DNA from 4 places in the Lysinibacillus sp. CTST325 genome. Region 4 is predicted to be linked to each of the others. Evidence: predicted binding sites of a transcription regulator. Region 4 holds the regulator's gene; each other region holds the start of a gene.

Region 1 (4,568 bases), on a different contig from region 4:
AATAAATTGTTTTACCTCATGACGGTTAGAAACCATAATGGATGCGGTAATTTCTCCGTAAATTGGGTGTTCAACAATAACATTTTTTACTGTACCACCGCAATCAACTATTGTTATAAGTTCATCTTCTGCATCCTCAGCAGTGTGGAAGCAAGGAATTGTACGTTCAACAGTTTGCTGTAATTGTTCCTGATGCATATAAAGATATCCTTGGCTAGTTGCAATAATAGGTTCGTTTCTAGCCTTTAATAATGTCATATCATTGACAATGACTTGTCTAGAAACATTAGCGAATTTAGCTAGGTCCGTCCCTGTTATAGGTGCTGCGCTTTTTTTTAGTTGTGCTAGGAGTTGCAGTCGGCGTTCTTCGCCTAACATTTTTTTCATAAGAGATCACCTCTGCTTGTAATAAAGGAAGCACTTTTCCTTAAAACTAGTGTACCATGAAGCATTTCCAACATGCTGAAATTTTTGTATCCAAATGAAACATTGAACATATGATACGAAGAGAGGAAGGGAGGAAAAAATTGCGTATTCATATTGTCCAAAAGGGAGACACGTTGTGGAAGATTGCGAAAGAGTACGGAGTTTCGTTTGAAGATTTAAAGCGGCTTAATGCCCATCTTGCTAACCCAGATTATATTGTACCGGGCATGGAAATTATCCTACCTGAAAAAATACACAAAGAACCACATAGAGAACATCATCGAGAAACAGATTGGGGAATGCATAGAGAAGGACATAGAGAGGGGGGACATAGAGAAGGCCCTAAAGAGGGGCATAAGGAGCACATGCACAAAGAGCATATGCACAAGGAGTCACCTACAAGGCATGTTAAAGAAAAAGAGGTTCAAAGACCAATGCCACCACCAATTATTGTACCACCACCACCAATGCCAGAACCACAGATGATTCCAATTCCTTATCCAATGCCAATGCCGATGCCTCAGCCAGCGCCTGTTGAGCTTAGCTGGAATCAAAACGTTGTCATGCCAAGTGTAGAGCAAACTGTATCTCCAATTCAAATCCAACCACAACCACAGCCCGTAGCCCAACCGGAGGCACCACCACCAGCACCAATGCCGCAACCGATTTTTATCATGCCACAAATGCCGGCAGTACCACATTGTGCAAGCTGCCATCAGCCCGTGCATCATCATATGTATTGGCCGATGCCAATGCCAATGCCAATGCCTATGGAACCGCAAGTCGAGGCGTATACAATGCCAGAGCAACCATCATGTGAAATGGGATGCGAAAAAGTTGCTGGGGTGGGAGATTTCTTAGAATCTAGTACATCTCCATTCTTCCCTATGAGCCCTGAATATCAGCAAATGCCTGAAATGGAACAGCCATGTGGTTGTCATGCACAACCAGTCATGATGCCGACTTGGCAAATGGATCCGTGTTACTGTCCACCACCATGTCCGCCACCATGCCCAATGCCATGTCCATCACATTGCCATATGCCCCACTCTTCGGTAGGACCATGGATGTCACCGCACTATTTCCCAGGCGGGATGACGCCTTATCGATGGTGAAAAAGCGTATATCATTGAAGAAGTGAAGCCTAATATTTGGAAGTATAAATATCAATCCAAAAATTATTTTGTGAAACGAGCAAAGCAGATAGAAATAGCAGAAAAGGTAAGGGTTATTCATCGACGACTTGGACATCTGGAGCCCTCGCTGATCTTACCTTTAATGAAAAGTGAAGATGAGTATTTAATCGTGCAAGATTGGCAAGAAGGAAGTCATAGTGCTAATTTTGCACATAAAAAGGATCGGAAAGAATCACTAAAGCTATTAAATACATTACATGATACACATAAAAAAATTGCTTGGCAGCGGGTGCCTGGTTTGCACTCTTATTCACAGCTTTTAAAATGGCAAATGCGTCATATGCGTTTTAAAAGCAGACGGAATGAATTTCGTGCATTTTTAACAAAAGACGAAATCAATCAAATTTTACATTATAGTGAGAAATCGTTACAGCTGATTGCTCAGGAAGATGTACCTGAAAAAGAAATAACGCTTTTACATGGAGATGTCGTCCATCATAATTTTTTATGGTGCTCAGATGGTGAGTTACGTTTAATAGATTTTGATTTGGCTCACCTTGGGGAAGCAGATGATGAATACATTTTATGGTTACATCGTGTATTGCCTGCCGTAGATTATGACCTTGGTAAAATATTTGCTGAGCTACCAGAGTTGAAACGATTAGATAAAAGAAAGCTACATCGTTTAAAATATCCAAATGAGCTATTACGTGAATGGCTTTTTGCAGTAGATTTACCATTAAATCAACAGCTGGTATTTTTAGATTATTTAGTGCCATTTACAAAACGGGCTCTCACATATTGGCCAAAACTGTGGTACGATATTGATAAAATGATAAAGAAATGACCGTCTTTTGGCGGTCATTTTTGTATGTGAACGACTACTTGTGTTATTTCTAAATGTTAAGGAAATTATAGGTTTTAATAGTGGATAACATAGAGCATAGTTTCCGTCTAGGCTAAAGCGCTACATCCTCGAGGTCGCTTCGATCCCTCGGGCAAAAGTGGTGGATCGCTTCCTTTTACTTCGGGCTCTCCAGCGCTTTTCGGATGTAAACAAGCGCTTTAGCACATTTGTTATAGTCGAGCATTCGTTCGTAATATGCTATAATCGAAGACGATGATTGTGAGGGATTATAGAATGTATGATTATTTAAAAGGACAAGTAAAGCGTATAACTCCTGAGTATATCGTCCTTGAACAGCAAGGGATTGGCTGGCAGTTAAATACACCAAATCCATTTGCGTTCCGGACATCGGCCCTTGAGCAACAAATTTTTGTTCACTTGCATGTACGTGAGGATGCACAAGTGTTATATGGCTTTCCAAATTTAGACCAACGAGAGCTGTTTCGAAAACTTATTTTAGTATCAGGAATTGGACCGAAGGGTGCACTTGCTATTTTAGCTACTGGGAATCCGCAACAGGTTATCAGTGCCATTGAACGAGAAGATGAATCGTTTTTAGTAAAGTTTCCTGGTGTGGGTAAGAAAACGGCACGTCAAATGATTCTAGATTTAAAAGGTAAACTTGGCGGATTATTGGAGACTATTGAGCTACCAAGTACAGAAGATGAGTTACCGTTATTTGGTGTGAATCCATATAAACATGAGCTTGAAGAAGCTATTCTTGCCTTAATGGCACTTGGTTATTCTGAAAAAGAGTTAGAAAAAATACGTCCACAGCTCGAAGAAAACGACAAGCTTGAAACAACAGAGGCATTTATGAAACAAGCTTTACAATTGCTATTAAAGTTAAAATAGTGAAAGGGGGGGGAAGTACATGTCTGAACGTATGATTGCTAGTGAGGCAGGTAGCTATGATGAACAGTTTGAATTATCTTTACGGCCACAAAGATTAGCACAATACATTGGTCAACATAAGGTGAAGGAGAATTTACAAATTTTCATTGAAGCGGCAAAGCTTCGTCAGGAAAGTTTAGATCATGTGCTGTTATATGGACCGCCTGGACTTGGTAAAACTACATTAGCAGCTGTTATTGCTAATGAAATGAATGTCAATGTGCGCATGACTAGCGGCCCTGCAATCGAACGTCCTGGAGATTTAGCAGCTATTTTAAGCTCACTGGAACCAGGGGATGTGCTATTTATCGATGAAATACATCGGCTGCCTCGTGCAATAGAAGAAGTGCTTTATCCTGCGATGGAGGATTTTTGTTTAGATATTGTCGTTGGTAAAGGCCCTGAAGCGCGTTCTGTACGACTTGATTTACCGCCATTTACACTCGTTGGTGCAACAACAAGAGCTGGCGCATTATCAGCACCTTTAAGGGACCGCTTTGGCGTGTTATTGAGGTTGGAGTATTATGATAATACGTCACTTGCAGAAATTGTTGTACGTAGTGCGCATTTATTTGATGTTGAGATTGAGCAAGTAGCTGCACTTGAAATGGCGACACGCTCGCGTGGTACACCCCGTATTGCTAACCGTTTGTTAAAACGAGTGCGAGATTATGCACAGGTGCTCGGAGATGGTATGATAACGGAGGGACTTGCTAAGCAAGCGCTTGAGCTATTACAAGTCGATCCTAGGGGGCTAGACCATATTGATCATAAACTTGTGACCAATATGATTGAGCGCTTCCGTGGTGGCCCTGTAGGCTTAGATACGTTGGCAGCATCTATTGGCGAGGAACGTGTAACGATTGAAGATGTGTACGAGCCATATTTGATGCAAATTGGCTTTATACAGCGTACGCCACGTGGACGCGTGGCAACACATTCAGCCTACGAACATTTTGGATATGAATATCCCCAACAAACCTAGAAGAAGGAAGTATTTTCATGCGTGTAGAAGATTTTGATTTTGAATTGCCAGAAGAGCTTATTGCACAAACACCACTTTTGGACCGAACAGCTAGTCGTTTAATGGTAGTGACGCCGGGCTCAAAAAATGTAGAGCATCATCATTTTGCTCATATTTTAGATGAGCTACAAGCGGGAGACTGCCTTGTGTTAAATGATACAAGAGTCTTACCAGCGCGTTT
Region 2 (4,568 bases), 460 kb from region 4:
AAAGCATTCAAAAAGACCTCTTGATTAACAGTCTTGGTTCACAGCTCTCGCAATTAAAACTAGATGTCATCTCAATGAAAGGTGGTGGAGAGTGATGAATTTTTGGCAAATTGCTTTTATCTCGAAATGGGTAACTGCAGCACAATTACGGATTGCAGTAAAAACCGAAGCTAATCCGTTTGGCGAGATTACGCCAGAGGAGTACAAAGAAATCACAAAGCAAGATTTTGAAACGCAAGCTAAGGCTTAGCGTTATTTTTTATGTGTTTTTAGCACTGTGAGAGCAATCGAGATGGGCAACGGTACGTGGTACTGATTCTCGATGCTTCTCATAGCGTTGTTTATTTTAACTAAATAGGGCAAAGGATTGGTGATTGGATGGATGTAGCTACAGCTGGGCAAATAGCTACTAGTCAAGCAGTTTGGGCTATTGTGGCTTTACTGCTTGGCGGTGCTTTTTTTAAAAAACTTTATAACGATAGTTCATCGAGGGAAAATCGCTTAATTGAACAGGAACAACAGTATCGTGAAGAATCAAAAGAGCGCGAAAAACAATTGATGCAGCATTTAACACGTTCTAATGAATCTCACGAAAGAACTGCAGCTGCTATGGAAGGTATGAATAAAAGTTTAACTTCACTTGAAGGACGAATGGATCGCATGGAAAAACACACTTACAAACATGAAAAGGATGATGAATAATGGATTTAACAAACATTTTTATGATTGCAATGGTTATGGTGGCTATTGTTTTAGCGGTAGCAGAGGTATTTAAAAACACATTCAATATTAATACTCAATACATGCCAATCACATCGGTTGTGATTGGTATTTTTGTTGGCTTGATTTGTTGGCCGTTAGCGGATTATCCAGTGTACATCATGTTAATGTCTGGATTTATTGCAGGGTTAACAGCATCCGGGACGTTCGATTTATTAAAGGCTTCCAAAAAGGTTGGTGAATTGTAATGGTGAGCGTAACAGAAACATGTCGAGATTTAAACGAATTAACTCCAGCTGCACAATTAGCATGTCGTCTTTTATTCCAAGAGTGTTATAAAGCAGGCATAGTTGATATTTTTATCACTGAAACATACAGGTCGCAAGCACGCCAAAACTATTTATATGAGCAAGGACGTACACGCCCAGGTTCAAAAGTGACTTGGACGCTTTCTAGCAACCATACTTCACGTAGAGCTTGGGATATTGCAGTAGCACCTCCTAAAGATTTATACAATATATCTACTTTATCAAAAGTAGGAGCTATTGCTAAAAAGCTTGGTATCACTTGGGGAGGTTATTGGCCGATAAGTAGCTATGACGCTCCACACTTTGAGGTTCCTACTAATTGGAAAGCTCCTACAGGCTACAAGTTAGAGGGTACAGTTATTGTCCCAAGCAATAGCAAAATAAAAGTTCAACTTATTGTTAACGACAAAGGGCAAGCTGTGGAAGGTGTGAACGATGGTAAGTTGTCCCGTGTACAATCAGGAACATTTACAACACAGTCTCAGGCAAACTCTGCTAAACAAGCATTAGGTAAGTATAAGATTGCAAATGCGGATTATGTACGAGTAGTTCAAGATGGTGGTAAATGGAGATTTATTACTGGAACATATGCAACGCAGGTAGTAGCTAATAATGCCATTACTGAAATGAAACGTCTTGGCATTTTATCATATGCCGAGGTAATTCAAGCCTAAAGTGAGAGACCAAGATAGCTAAATGCCATCTTGGTCAATTTTCATGTCATTTAATACTTGCTTACGATCCAATATCAATTCCATAAATTCATCTAAATCTTCCTCCAAAGCATGATTTTTAATATAGCTACGTGCTCTAGATCGTGCGCTGATGTATTTTGCACGCTCTTTATTCTTTTCTTGCCAGCGTTTATTTGCTTCGGTCTGAGAATTTTTCTCCAAATTTAACCCTTCCTTCTTTTGAAATACACTACGATGTTTAATATCACTAATATTAAGCAAAGTGAATAAATGATAATCATGGAGTAATCAAAAAACTTTGGTTCTTTCCAGTTAACCATATCTGTTAATACATACAAGGCAAACGCCAATGCCACAACGTATCCTATATTTTTCATAATGAGATGGATATGATAAGATTATAGGGAAGGAGGCGTTAACCTCCTTCTACAAGTTATTTGCGACGTTTCTTCTTTGCGGGAGGGCGTCGCTTTTGTTTTTTCTTACTTTTCATATCGCTTATGTTTTTCGCTGAACTTGTAAGTAAGTTTGCGATTGTTGCGATAGCTACTAGGTAAGCTAGAATCTTATCGTAATCCATTCTGTTCACCTCCTTTCTATACTTTAATTATACTAGTACTAGTATCGAAAGTCAACACTTTCCTTCAATTATTTCCATTAAAATCAAATGTTTTTATTGCATAAAGCGAACATTAGTTCTATAATATGTACAAACAAACGTTCTGTTTATAAAAGGAGAGATAACATGGCTACTAAGACAAAAACACCAACAAAGAAAAGAGAACCTAAACATATAGATCGTGATGAGTTTGAATTAGAAGAAATCGCATACGCATTAACTGAAGCGATGCAAGAATCAAAGGATAAAGTATTTTTTGTATACAAACAAGATGAACCATTAACAGGTATGGTCACAAAAATGGATGCAAACACAAAATTAATACACATCAAGGACAAATATATGGATATTCACAAAGTACATTTCCTAGACATCCTACAGGTGTCTAATATTGAGTATTAAAAAAGGGGCGAGAGCAGTGCCAATCAAATTTAAAAATCCGTTTTCGAAACAACGAATATTTAGAGATGTAACAAAAGAAAGACCAGATGCAGTTAGGGCTGTATTAAGTACATCACCAGCGGATGTACTAATAAAGATATACGAGTGTGGAGAATCTATAATTATACATAGCAAAAACGATAATACAAACTGCGCGAGTATTTCAAACAGTCGAGGATATGGTTATGTCCAAGAATGGGAAATCGTTTATATGTTAGAACATATTATAAAGAAAAGTAATGACGAAGTAGTAATGAATGTCAGTCCAAATGGCGTTATTTATTTACGTGCTAAAGAGGATTTCGAGCATGTGAATTAAAGAAAAAAGTCACTCATTTGAAAAACAATGAGTGACTTTTTTCTATTATATAGTCAAATAATAATTACATTTTCAAAAAAAGTATAAAAGCTAATTATCAACGCCCCCTAATTTGCCCCCTATTGTAAACTTAAATAAATTTAATAAAATATTTATAATAGATTAATAGAGTGATTAGATTACCTAAATGCACTGAAATTCATTTACAAATTCCGCGCTATAAAACGGGTAATTATTGGGTAAATTACTAGGAGATAAAAAAAGAGCTAATTTAGCTCTTTTTTTATTCCGATTAACTCTAAAGCTTATTGAAATCCGTATATGAAAACTGAGAAATTTAGAGATTACCTCGGTAGAAAATCTATGCATAAAAAGGGTCTAAGATTGTTTAATTGACTAAAAAACTGACGTTGCCACAAAATTGTCGAAAAATTTTAAATTGTTTTTCCTGGTTATTGCGGTTGATTGATAGGTAATATTTACAATATTAGTATGTTGGTGGATTGAGAATTTCGTACTAAACTTTTTTAGGATAATTGTAATGGCTCATAGACTGTGTGTTGATCGTCATAAAGTTATGGTTTTTACTGACAATGAGCTCGATTAAAAATGTGATTATTTGGTTTTATTTTAGGTTACAGAAAAATTTATGAGATCTTGATGGATGAAAAAACGCTAGTCCTAAATTTTATTAAAGGACTAGCGTTTCTTATTATATAGAGTGGATTGTTGCAAAGTATGGTGTTTGACCGTGACGGAAGTAAGTTAATAGATAGCCGTTTTTTGGTACAATTTTGCCTTTTGAGAAATTCGGGTAATCTATATGATGTGGAATAATGAGCGTATGTTTAAACAACTCTTTTTCAGATAGATTGAAGCTGGCGAATTCCTCACCTGCAATTGCAGGGTTTTCACGTAAGGCAGTATAAAGTGCTTTCTGTTGCTCCTCTGTAGGGCGCTCCTTCCACCATAATTTGCGTGGCTGGAACTGCTGTGCCGTTAAATAATCTAGTTGCATTAGGCTTTGAATGATATTTAAATTAGCACCCTCTACAGTTTCTAAAAACATTAATAAACGACGGAATAAATCCTCGAGCTGATGGCCGATACGAGACCAACCTTTTGTTTCCCAATAAGTACCGAAGTTTTGGAAGAAATCAAATGGTGTTTCAAACACTTCAGTTACTAAGTATTCAATCGTATGATCCATACGGTGATCGTTCCAATATTTTTCAAGTACATCTTCTGCATGTTTAATACGAACTATATCATCAAACGTTAAGACATTGTTTGAGAAAATCTCGTAAGGAGATTGGTCCACATACGTATAGCCGAATTTTTCAGCCTCTAGACGAAGGCCTGTCCCGCGCAGAAGTTTTAGGAAGCCAAGCTGTAATTCTTCTGGTCGCATTGCGAAAACATCATTAAAGGTTTGACGGAAGCTTGCATAATCCTCTTCTGGTAAA
Region 3 (4,568 bases), on a different contig from region 4:
TCTTGTTGGATGAATTCATTGTCTAAAATATTTGAATCATCCTCCATACCGAAGTCTACATTAGCTTCGATCCATTTACGGCGCGGCTCTACTTTATCGCCCATTAATGTTGTCACACGTCTTTCAGCACGTGCACCATCCTCGATCGTAACACGAATTAATGTACGTGTTTCAGGGTTCATTGTCGTATCCCATAGCTGGTCAGCATTCATCTCACCGAGCCCTTTATAACGCTGTAATATGTAACCCTTTCCAACTTTTTTAATGGCCGCTTGTAAGTCATTTTCAGTCCAAGCATATTCAATCACTTCTTTTTTACCAGTGCCTCTTGATATTTTATAAAGTGGTGGTAATGCGATAAATACCTTTCCAGCTTCAATCAATGGTCGCATATAACGATAGAAGAATGTTAACAGCAGCACTTGAATATGCGCTCCGTCAGTATCAGCATCGGTCATAATAACGACTTTATCATACGATGAATCCTCGACAGAGAAATCTGTTCCGACACCAGCACCAATGGCATGGATAATCGTTGAAATCTCCTCATTTTTCATAATATCTTGCAGCTTTGCTTTTTCTGTATTAATAACTTTACCACGCAAAGGTAAAATCGCTTGGAACGTACGATCTCGCCCTTGTTTTGCAGAGCCACCCGCAGAGTCACCTTCGACTAAATACAACTCGTTTTTCGCTGCATTTCGAGATTGTGCAGGTGTTAATTTTCCAGAAAGAATGGTACTGGCTTTTTTGCTCTTCTTGCCGTTTCGTGCATCTTCACGTGCTTTACGAGCCGCTTCACGTACTTGTTGCGCACGAATAGCTTTACGCACAAGAGATGCAGACAATTCAGCGTTTTCCTCAAGCACATATAAAATTTGCTCTGAAACAACACTATCTACTGCCGAGCGTGCCTCACTCGTCCCAAGTTTGCCCTTCGTTTGACCCTCAAATTGTAGTAAATGCTCTGGTATACGAACAGAAACAATCGCCGCTAAGCCTTCTCGAATGTCTGTCCCTTCAAGATTTTTATCTTTATCTTTTAACAAACCAATTTTCCGTGCATATTCATTGAACACACGTGTTAACGCTGATTTGGCACCTGTTTCATGTGTCCCACCATCTCGTGTACGCACATTGTTAACAAATGAAAGGATTGTTTCTGAGTACCCATCGTTGTATTGAAAGGCGAATTCAACTTCAATTTCGTCTTGAATCCCTTCCACATACTTAACAGGATGAAGTACGTCTTTCTCCTCATTCAAATACGCAACGAAAGCTTCAATGCCGTTCTCATAAAAGAAAACATCACCTTTGCCTTCCTCGCGTTCATCGATTAACTCAATTTTTAAGCCTTTTAATAAAAACGCTGACTCTCGTAAACGTTCTGCAAGCGTATCATAATTGTATTTTGTTACAGAGAAAATCGTGTCATCTGGTAGAAAATGAACAAGCGTTCCTGTCTGCTTTGTTTGTCCAATTTCTTCTAATGTCGTCACAGGATGGCCACCGTTTTCAAAACGTTGACGATACTTTTTACCATCGCGATGAATCGTTACTTCTAAAAAAGTGGATAAGGCATTAACAACAGACGAACCTACACCATGTAAGCCACCACTTGTTTTATAGCCGCCTTGTCCGAATTTACCACCGGCATGTAAGACAGTGAAGATAATCTCGGGAGTTGGTTTCCCCATCTTATGCATACCTGTTGGCATTCCTCGGCCGAAGTCTCGAACGCTGATACTTTGATCTTTATGAATAGTGACAATGATATGAGAACCAAAGCCAGCCAGTGCTTCATCCACCGCATTATCGACGATTTCATATACTAGGTGATGAAGTCCACGGCCATCTGTAGAACCGATATACATGCCGGGTCGTTTTCGTACCGCTTCTAATCCTTCTAATACTTGAATGGCGTCATCATTATAGACGCTTGGTGACTGTTTATTCGCCAAAAATTTCCCCTCCAAAAAACAAACGCATGTTCTATTTATATTCTCTTCCTAATAATAATAGCATTTCCTAACAATATCTAGTGACAGGCCCAAAAAATTTTTAAAAATTCCTCACAGCTTCATCGTTTTAATCTGTTTTACCGGAAGAAAATTTTGCAATAGTTGCTCCAATATGTATCAAGAACTCTTCTCTTCCATTGACGCATGGCAGTAAGTTTTAGTTGCACTGGTCATTACTCTTTTTTCAAAACGATACGAATCACTGAAGGCTTTGAACATTCATTCAAAAGCATTTGACTATTCTCTGAAAAATATACAGGTACAGTAATAAATGGGTTTCTTCTGTCTAAAGAAAATTCGTACTAGTTTACTCTAGAAATTAAAGATAGACTTCTATTCTACCAAAGGAATGGGTGATTGACAAAATTGCCTTTTTACCTATATTTTTAGAAAGGGCTTTCATGCTAACTACATGAACATGTCTTAAAGACTAACTTACATTCAAACACATATAAAAATCCTTGAAAAATAGTTATCTTTTGTAATGAATTCAAGATACACTAAGAAATCTCCTTCATGTCATTGTAGATTATAGAGAAAAAGTGTAGAATTATTGATACATATTATTAGTACCAAGTAATAATCAATGAATGAAAGGAGTCCAAATATGCTAAATGGACTTATTATTTTATGTGCTTATTTAATCGGCTCGATCCCTTCTGGTTTATGGATAGGCAAAATTTTTTATAAAACAGATATTCGTCAACACGGAAGTGGTAATCTAGGTGCGACAAACACTTTTCGTATTTTAGGAAAAAAAGCAGGAATAGTCGTAACGATTATGGATGTCTTAAAAGGTACAGCAGCCGTAATACTTGTAGCTCTTCCTCTATTCTCTGAGGTCTCTATCCACTCACTAATACTTGGACTAATAGCCGTTATTGGTCATATGTTCCCGGTCTTTGCAGGTTTCCGTGGAGGGAAAGCGGTAGCAACATCAGCAGGAGTTCTCTTAGGATATTCATGGCCACTATTTGTCTTACTATTTATTACTTTTATTGTAACATTAAAAATAACAAAGATTGTAAGTTTAACTTCCATGTTTGCCGCTTTAGTAGCACTTATTTATTCAATCGTTTATTATTTTGTTACAGGCGACTTTGCGTTAGGTATTTTGGTAGCTTGTTTATTTACCTTTATCATTTATCGTCACCGAGCAAATATTGCCCGCATTAAAAATGGTACCGAACCAAAGGTGAAATGGCTGTAACAAAGAGAGGAGCATTCTAATGAATATCGTACTAACAGATGAAGCCCTACAATGGTTCAAACAAGAGATGGAAGTAGAATCCAGAGATACTATTCGTTTTTATGCTAGATATGGTGGTTCCAGTCCTTTTCATGAAGGCTTTTCTCTTGGTATGACACGTGAAGAACCAATCAACATTGGTGTAAAGACAATTATTGAAGATGTTACCTACTATATAGATGAAAAAGATTTATGGTTTTTCAATGATCATAGTTTATATGTAGATGTGGATGTTACAAATGACGAATTAAAATATGAGTATAAAAAATAAAGCAGTGTTTCCTTTCGTTTATACGAAGGGAACACTGTTTTTTTTATTTGAATTGAATTCAATTCCAACCTTGGTTTATCTTCTCTCAAAATTGTACATTCTATAGTTATGTAAAAACTTGAGGAGGAATGAAAATGTCCATTTCTAAAATTACTGATACCTCCCAGAACAACGACCAACTGTATAGTTCTCTTTCTCAAAATTTGAAGATAATTAAAAACGCACTCGGGAATAGTGATGACCTTATCATACGAGAAATTACCATTGGAAAAGCTGAAAAATATGCTTTCGCGATTATCTATGTAGATGGCTTAACCGATAAGATAAGCATTTCGGATTCTGTAATTGATAAACTAATGCTTGATATTGAGGCAAGTAATGAGACAGAAACAGACAAGATTATTCGCTATTTAAGAGATTCTTGTTTAACAGTCGGCGATGTGAATGATATTTTCAATTTTTCAACACTGTACAATTCAATTTTGAATGGTGATACGGTCATTTTATTAGATGAATCTTCAACTGGAATTGTAACAAGTACAAAAGGTGCAAAAGATAGGGCTGTTATGGAGCCTTCAACAGAGTCGGTTATTAGAGGTCCAAGGGAATCCTTTACAGAAACATTACGTACGAACACGGCCCTGATCCGCCGAAAAATTAAAAGTCCGAATCTCTGGATCAAGTCCCGTATTGTCGGTGAGGTAACAAAAACGGATGTTGCTGTTATGTATTTAAATGACATTGCGAATGACAAAATAGTAGCAGAAGTTCTTTCCCGATTAGATCGTATTAATATTGATGGTATTTTAGAAAGCGGCTACATTGAAGATTTTATTCAAGATTCAAAATACTCGATATTCCCTACGGTTTATAATTCTGAACGACCTGATGTTATTGCTGGTGAAATATTAGACGGAAAAATTGCAATTCTAGTGGACGGTTCACCGTTTGTCCTAATTGTACCAGCTCTATTTACATCCTTTTTACAATCTGCTGAAGATTATTATCAACATTGGATGATTAGTTC
Region 4 (4,568 bases):
TAACGACGTTCTATTATGAAGGACAACAATAATCTAGATGGCGCGCATACTTAAAGGTATGGGCGTCTATTAGTATAGGAGGACATAAAATGGAAATTGCTTATACAATTACAGTTTTATTATTTGGGCTCGTTCTTGGTTCATTTTTTAATGTAGTTGGCTTACGTGTACCTATGAAGGAGTCCATTGTGCGTCCACCCTCGCATTGCACTTCTTGTAAGAGACAGTTGACGGCGCTTGATTTGGTGCCTGTTTTGTCTTATTTATTTTTAGGTGGAAAATGCCGTAGCTGTGGGCAAAAAATTTCTTGGATTTATCCACTGATGGAACTTATAGCAGGCCTATTAGTTGCTTTTGCTTATTGGAAATTAGGCTTTAATGCAGAATTTTTTGTAGCGCTATTATTAATTTCATTATTAGTCATTATTGTTGTGTCGGATTTTGCGTATATGCTTATTCCCGATAAGGTGCTATTATTCTTTTTACCATTACTAGTTTTTGGACGCGTGCTAGCTCCTTTGTCTCCGTGGTGGGATAGTATAGTTGGTGCTGTCGTAGGTTTTGGCATATTATATTGTATAGCTGTTCTATCAAGAGGTGGAATGGGTGGTGGCGATATTAAATTATTCTTTTTACTTGGTCTCGTACTCGGGACAATACATACAATTCTGACGCTATTTGTAGCGGCAGTAATTGGTATGATTGTTGGCATAGTTATATTAAAGGTACGCGGACAGGGAAGGGAAACACCTATACCATTCGGACCTTCTATTGCTCTAGCAGCTATTATTGTCTATTTCTATGGGGATGCGTTGATGAATTGGTATCTTGGGTTTTGGTAATTAATCAGTGATGGATTCTTTCAATGATTAATAGTCTTCACCAATTAGGTTTTTACAGGCAGTTAATGCAAGATAAAGATCATGGAGGGGATAGGATGAAACCAATTATCGGTATAACGGCTTTTGCGGAGGATGATTTGTCCTCAAGATTAAATGCTGCTTATAGCAAAAGTATAATTGAAGCAGGGGGAGTTCCACTTATAATTCCAATTGGCGTTGAAGAGGATGTAGCACAAATTTTATCGTTGACGGACGGATTATTACAATCGGGTGGCTATGATGTACATCCATTCCTCTTTGACGCAGAACCTACACCAAAATTAGGGAAGGTTCATCCTGAACGAGATTCAGTGGAGCTTGCTTTAATTAATGCAGCCTATATTCGGAAAATGCCGATTCTCGGAATCTGTCGAGGGCTTCAAATACTAAATGTTGCGTTTGGAGGCACAGTCTATCAGGATATTGAAAGTGAGTATCATAGTAAAAAATTAATAAAGCATGTGCAACAAGCAGCACGAGGTGTTACAACACATTATGTTAATTTAACACCTGATACATTATTAAAAACGATTATTGAGGAAGAAAAAATTGCTGTGAATTCATTTCATCATCAGGCAATAAACGTAGTAGCAGAAAAGTTGAAAGTGGTAGCAAAATCAAGTGATGGTATCGTTGAAGCGGTAGTGCATGATGATTTACCATTTTGTCTAGCAGTACAATGGCACCCTGAAGAGCTAGCCATTGCAGGAGATGAAGTATCAAAGAATCTATTTGCAGCATTTGTAAAGGCAAGTTTGAAATTTAAAGTAGAGGCGTAAAACTTTATAAGCGTTAATTTTTTATCCAAGGCTAAGAAAACCTTGGTGAATTTGAATACATTGTTAGGTGTAAGGAATCCATTTTAAAGTGGGTTCTTTTTTAGTGTATAAAATAACACTCAAAACATAAGAAAAAGAGGTATATGCTCATATGTGAACATAATATCCTCTTTATATACTTTAATATTGAGATACTTTTAATGTACACGACGATAAAGACCTACAACTTGTCCCAAAATAGAAACTTGCTCTACAATAATTGGCTCCATTGTTGGGTTTTCAGGCTGTAAACGAAAATGATTTTTTTCCTTGAAGAAACGCTTTACAGTTGCTTCATCCTCTTCAGTCATTGCTACGACAATATCACCATTATCAGCAGTTGATCTTTGTTTAACAATCACTAAATCTCCGTCTAAAATGCCAGCTTCAATCATTGATTCACCCATAATTTCTAGCATAAATAATTGATCTTCACTCGTACCATAAATATCTGGTAGTGGGAAATACTCATCGATATTTTCAATAGCAGTTATTGGAGAACCCGCAGTAACCTTCCCAACTAGTGGGACATGTATAACTTGTTGCTTTTGAATAGAATCCTCTGGCTCTAGAATTTCAATAGCGCGTGGTTTAGTTGGATCGCGTCGAATTAAGCCCTTTTGCTCTAAACGAGCTAAATGCCCATGAACTGTTGAGCTTGAAGCAAGTCCAACTGCCTCACCAATCTCACGTACAGACGGTGGATACCCTTTTGTTCGTACTTCTTCTTTAATGAATTCTAATATGGCCTCTTGTCTTTTCGAAACTTTTTTCATAATTGCTCACCTCTTTTTTTAATCATTTTACTTATTAATAGTATAACAGAATGCGAACACTTAAGCAAACATAGGTTCGAAAAGTGTTTGACAAAAACGTTTGTTCGTATTAATATGAGAACATATATTCCGAACAAACATTCTAGAAAAGGGGTTTTAAACATGAACTGGTTAAAGAAAAATCCACATATTACAATTTTATTAGGAGCTTGTCTACTTTTTGCAGCATACCTTTTTATAACAGACCCAGGCGATGTAACGTACACAGAAATTGAAATCGCTCATGGTGATAGCTTATGGTCGTTAGCCGATCAATACCGTGGTAAAATGAAAACGGATGAATGGATTAAGCTTGTGAAAACAGAAAATGAATTATCGAACGTACAAATTATTGCAGGTAAATCCCTAGTGATTCCAGTAGTGGGTGACCAATCCTATCCTATAAATTCAATTGAAATTGCGAGAAACGAAAAATGAAAATGAATCAACAATCGGCTGTTGTCTATTGCCGTGTGAGTACAGAAAAAGAGACACAAAGTTCCTCGTTAGAGCGTCAGCAAGAGGAGTTGATGCGCTATGCTAAAGAGCAGGGCTATGAAGTCAAGCGTGTTTTTAAGGACAAGCATAGTGGCTATGATGTGGAACGTGAAGGTTTACTAGAAATGCTCGATTTCATTAAAGAAAAAGAAATAAATGCATTATTTGTGCAGGATGAAACACGCTTAGGGCGTGGAAATGCTCGAATGGCAGTATTGCATTTATTGCAGAAAACTGAAACTGATGTTTTTTCTATGCGAGACGAGGGACCTTTACAATTAAATGAAATGGATACGATGCTTCTAGAAATTTTAGCAATCGTTGAGGAGTACCAGCGCAGAATCCATAATGCTAAAATACGTCGTGGTATGCGTCGTGCCGTTGAAAATGGCTATCGCCCTGAAAACAATTTATCTAACCGTGGAAATCCAAATGGTCAAGAACGTAAGGATGTCCCTGTAGACGAAATTGTCAACCTACGTCATCGAGGCTTCACCTTTGAGGAAATCGCTATGACTCTTAGAGGTCTAGGCTTTGAAGTAAGCAAAGCTACAGTCCATAGGAGATATCGGGAACATCAAGAGGAAAGCGAGCAAAACAAAGTGACGTTTTAATCAGTGGGAGTTTTATCGTCCCGCTGATTTTTTACTTTTTAAAGGTTTTAAGCTCCTAATGTGACGAATAGAAACGGCGAAGTAATGGATAGGATCGTCAAAATGATGGATAGAACGTCGATAGCGGCGGATAGGATTCAATCGAAAATAAAAAATAAGAGAAGTAGTGATTTCTACCTCTCTTCCTCATAAATTCATAATGTTGAAAAAAACTTATATCATCTATTATTAATTAGCGCTATTTCATTATCCTCGGTACCAATTTTCATCAAAAGAGAGATGCAGGGCTTTACCCACAGTAATGCCAAATTGTATAAAACCTCTACCTCTTGCAGTTATGATGTTGCCATCTTGTACAACTAGGTCTTCAGAGAAATGACTAAGATCAAAGAAACCTAGCTTTTCCATACCCTCCGGAGATAATCCTACAGTATATTTGATGTTCTTTAATACTCCAGCTTTTGCTAAAAGAGTTGGACTGCTAGAGATACTGGCAATGAGAGCTTTTTTGGCATTCACATGACTAATAAAATTAATTAGTTCTTGCTCATGTATTAATAAAGTTATATCCATACACCCTGGTAATATTAAGCTATCAATTTCGTCAAGATTAACTTCACTTATTTGTGTATCGGCTATACAAGATAACCCAGATTCCCCTTTAATTTTTTCACTGTTTAATCCAACAGTTATAACGGGTTTATTTCCTTGCATTAATATTGATAATGCTACACTCAATTCATATTCACTAAACTGGGGATACAATAATACAGCAGTTTTTTTCATAAATTTCTCCCTCTATTTTAAAACGAATATTTAGAAATCGACATAATTGTATAGTAGTTTATATCCATTCCTCTTCTAAGACAGAATAATAGTATTCATCCCACCACTCATCTCCATTAGGTATGCATTTTTTAAAATAACCTTCGCGTCTCATGC

The links. The regulator LexA, encoded in region 4, represses DNA repair genes until DNA is damaged. The targets are predictions, from matches to a motif close to CGAACATATGTTCG.
Region 1: a site for LexA is predicted at 2,647-2,660, ahead of ruvA (Holliday junction branch migration protein RuvA). Genes of this name have one in related genera too.
Region 2: a site for LexA is predicted at 2,410-2,423, ahead of ACYQ73_RS04440 (YolD-like family protein). Genes of this name have one in related genera too.
Region 3: a site for LexA is predicted at 1,981-1,994, ahead of parE (DNA topoisomerase IV subunit B). Genes of this name have one in related genera too.

Annotation. Positions count from the first base shown of each region.
Region 1 is NZ_BAAFHO010000003.1:282,910-287,477, reverse strand. Features, by position in the region: gene ACYQ73_RS11160 (3H domain-containing protein) at 1-387, opposite strand, end outside; gene ACYQ73_RS11155 (LysM peptidoglycan-binding domain-containing protein) at 528-1,541, shown strand; gene ACYQ73_RS11150 (phosphotransferase) at 1,564-2,409, shown strand; gene ruvA (Holliday junction branch migration protein RuvA) at 2,704-3,324, shown strand; gene ruvB (Holliday junction branch migration DNA helicase RuvB) at 3,344-4,348, shown strand; gene queA (tRNA preQ1(34) S-adenosylmethionine ribosyltransferase-isomerase QueA) at 4,366-4,568, shown strand, end outside.
Region 2 is NZ_BAAFHO010000001.1:889,395-893,962, reverse strand. Features, by position in the region: gene ACYQ73_RS04475 (hypothetical protein) at 1-95, shown strand, start outside; gene ACYQ73_RS04470 (XkdX family protein) at 95-250, shown strand; gene ACYQ73_RS04465 (hypothetical protein) at 379-702, shown strand; gene ACYQ73_RS04460 (hypothetical protein) at 702-968, shown strand; gene ACYQ73_RS04455 (M15 family metallopeptidase) at 971-1,702, shown strand; gene ACYQ73_RS04450 (hypothetical protein) at 1,721-1,924, opposite strand; gene ACYQ73_RS04445 (hypothetical protein) at 2,157-2,303, opposite strand; gene ACYQ73_RS04440 (YolD-like family protein) at 2,469-2,744, shown strand; gene ACYQ73_RS04435 (DUF1827 family protein) at 2,734-3,102, shown strand; gene ACYQ73_RS04430 (B12-binding domain-containing radical SAM protein) at 3,815-4,568, opposite strand, start outside.
Region 3 is NZ_BAAFHO010000002.1:180,250-184,817, reverse strand. Features, by position in the region: gene parE (DNA topoisomerase IV subunit B) at 1-1,961, opposite strand, end outside; gene plsY (glycerol-3-phosphate 1-O-acyltransferase PlsY) at 2,629-3,231, shown strand; gene ACYQ73_RS06335 (HesB/YadR/YfhF family protein) at 3,251-3,541, shown strand; gene ACYQ73_RS06330 (spore germination protein) at 3,676-4,568, shown strand, end outside.
Region 4 is NZ_BAAFHO010000001.1:429,229-433,796, reverse strand. Features, by position in the region: gene ACYQ73_RS02255 (hypothetical protein) at 1-32, shown strand, start outside; gene ACYQ73_RS02250 (prepilin peptidase) at 90-842, shown strand; gene ACYQ73_RS02245 (gamma-glutamyl-gamma-aminobutyrate hydrolase family protein) at 938-1,660, shown strand; gene lexA (transcriptional repressor LexA) at 1,858-2,475, opposite strand; gene yneA (cell division suppressor protein YneA) at 2,638-2,952, shown strand; gene ACYQ73_RS02230 (YneB family resolvase-like protein) at 2,949-3,626, shown strand; gene ACYQ73_RS02225 (DJ-1/PfpI family protein) at 3,873-4,412, opposite strand; gene ACYQ73_RS02220 (GNAT family N-acetyltransferase) at 4,471-4,568, opposite strand, start outside.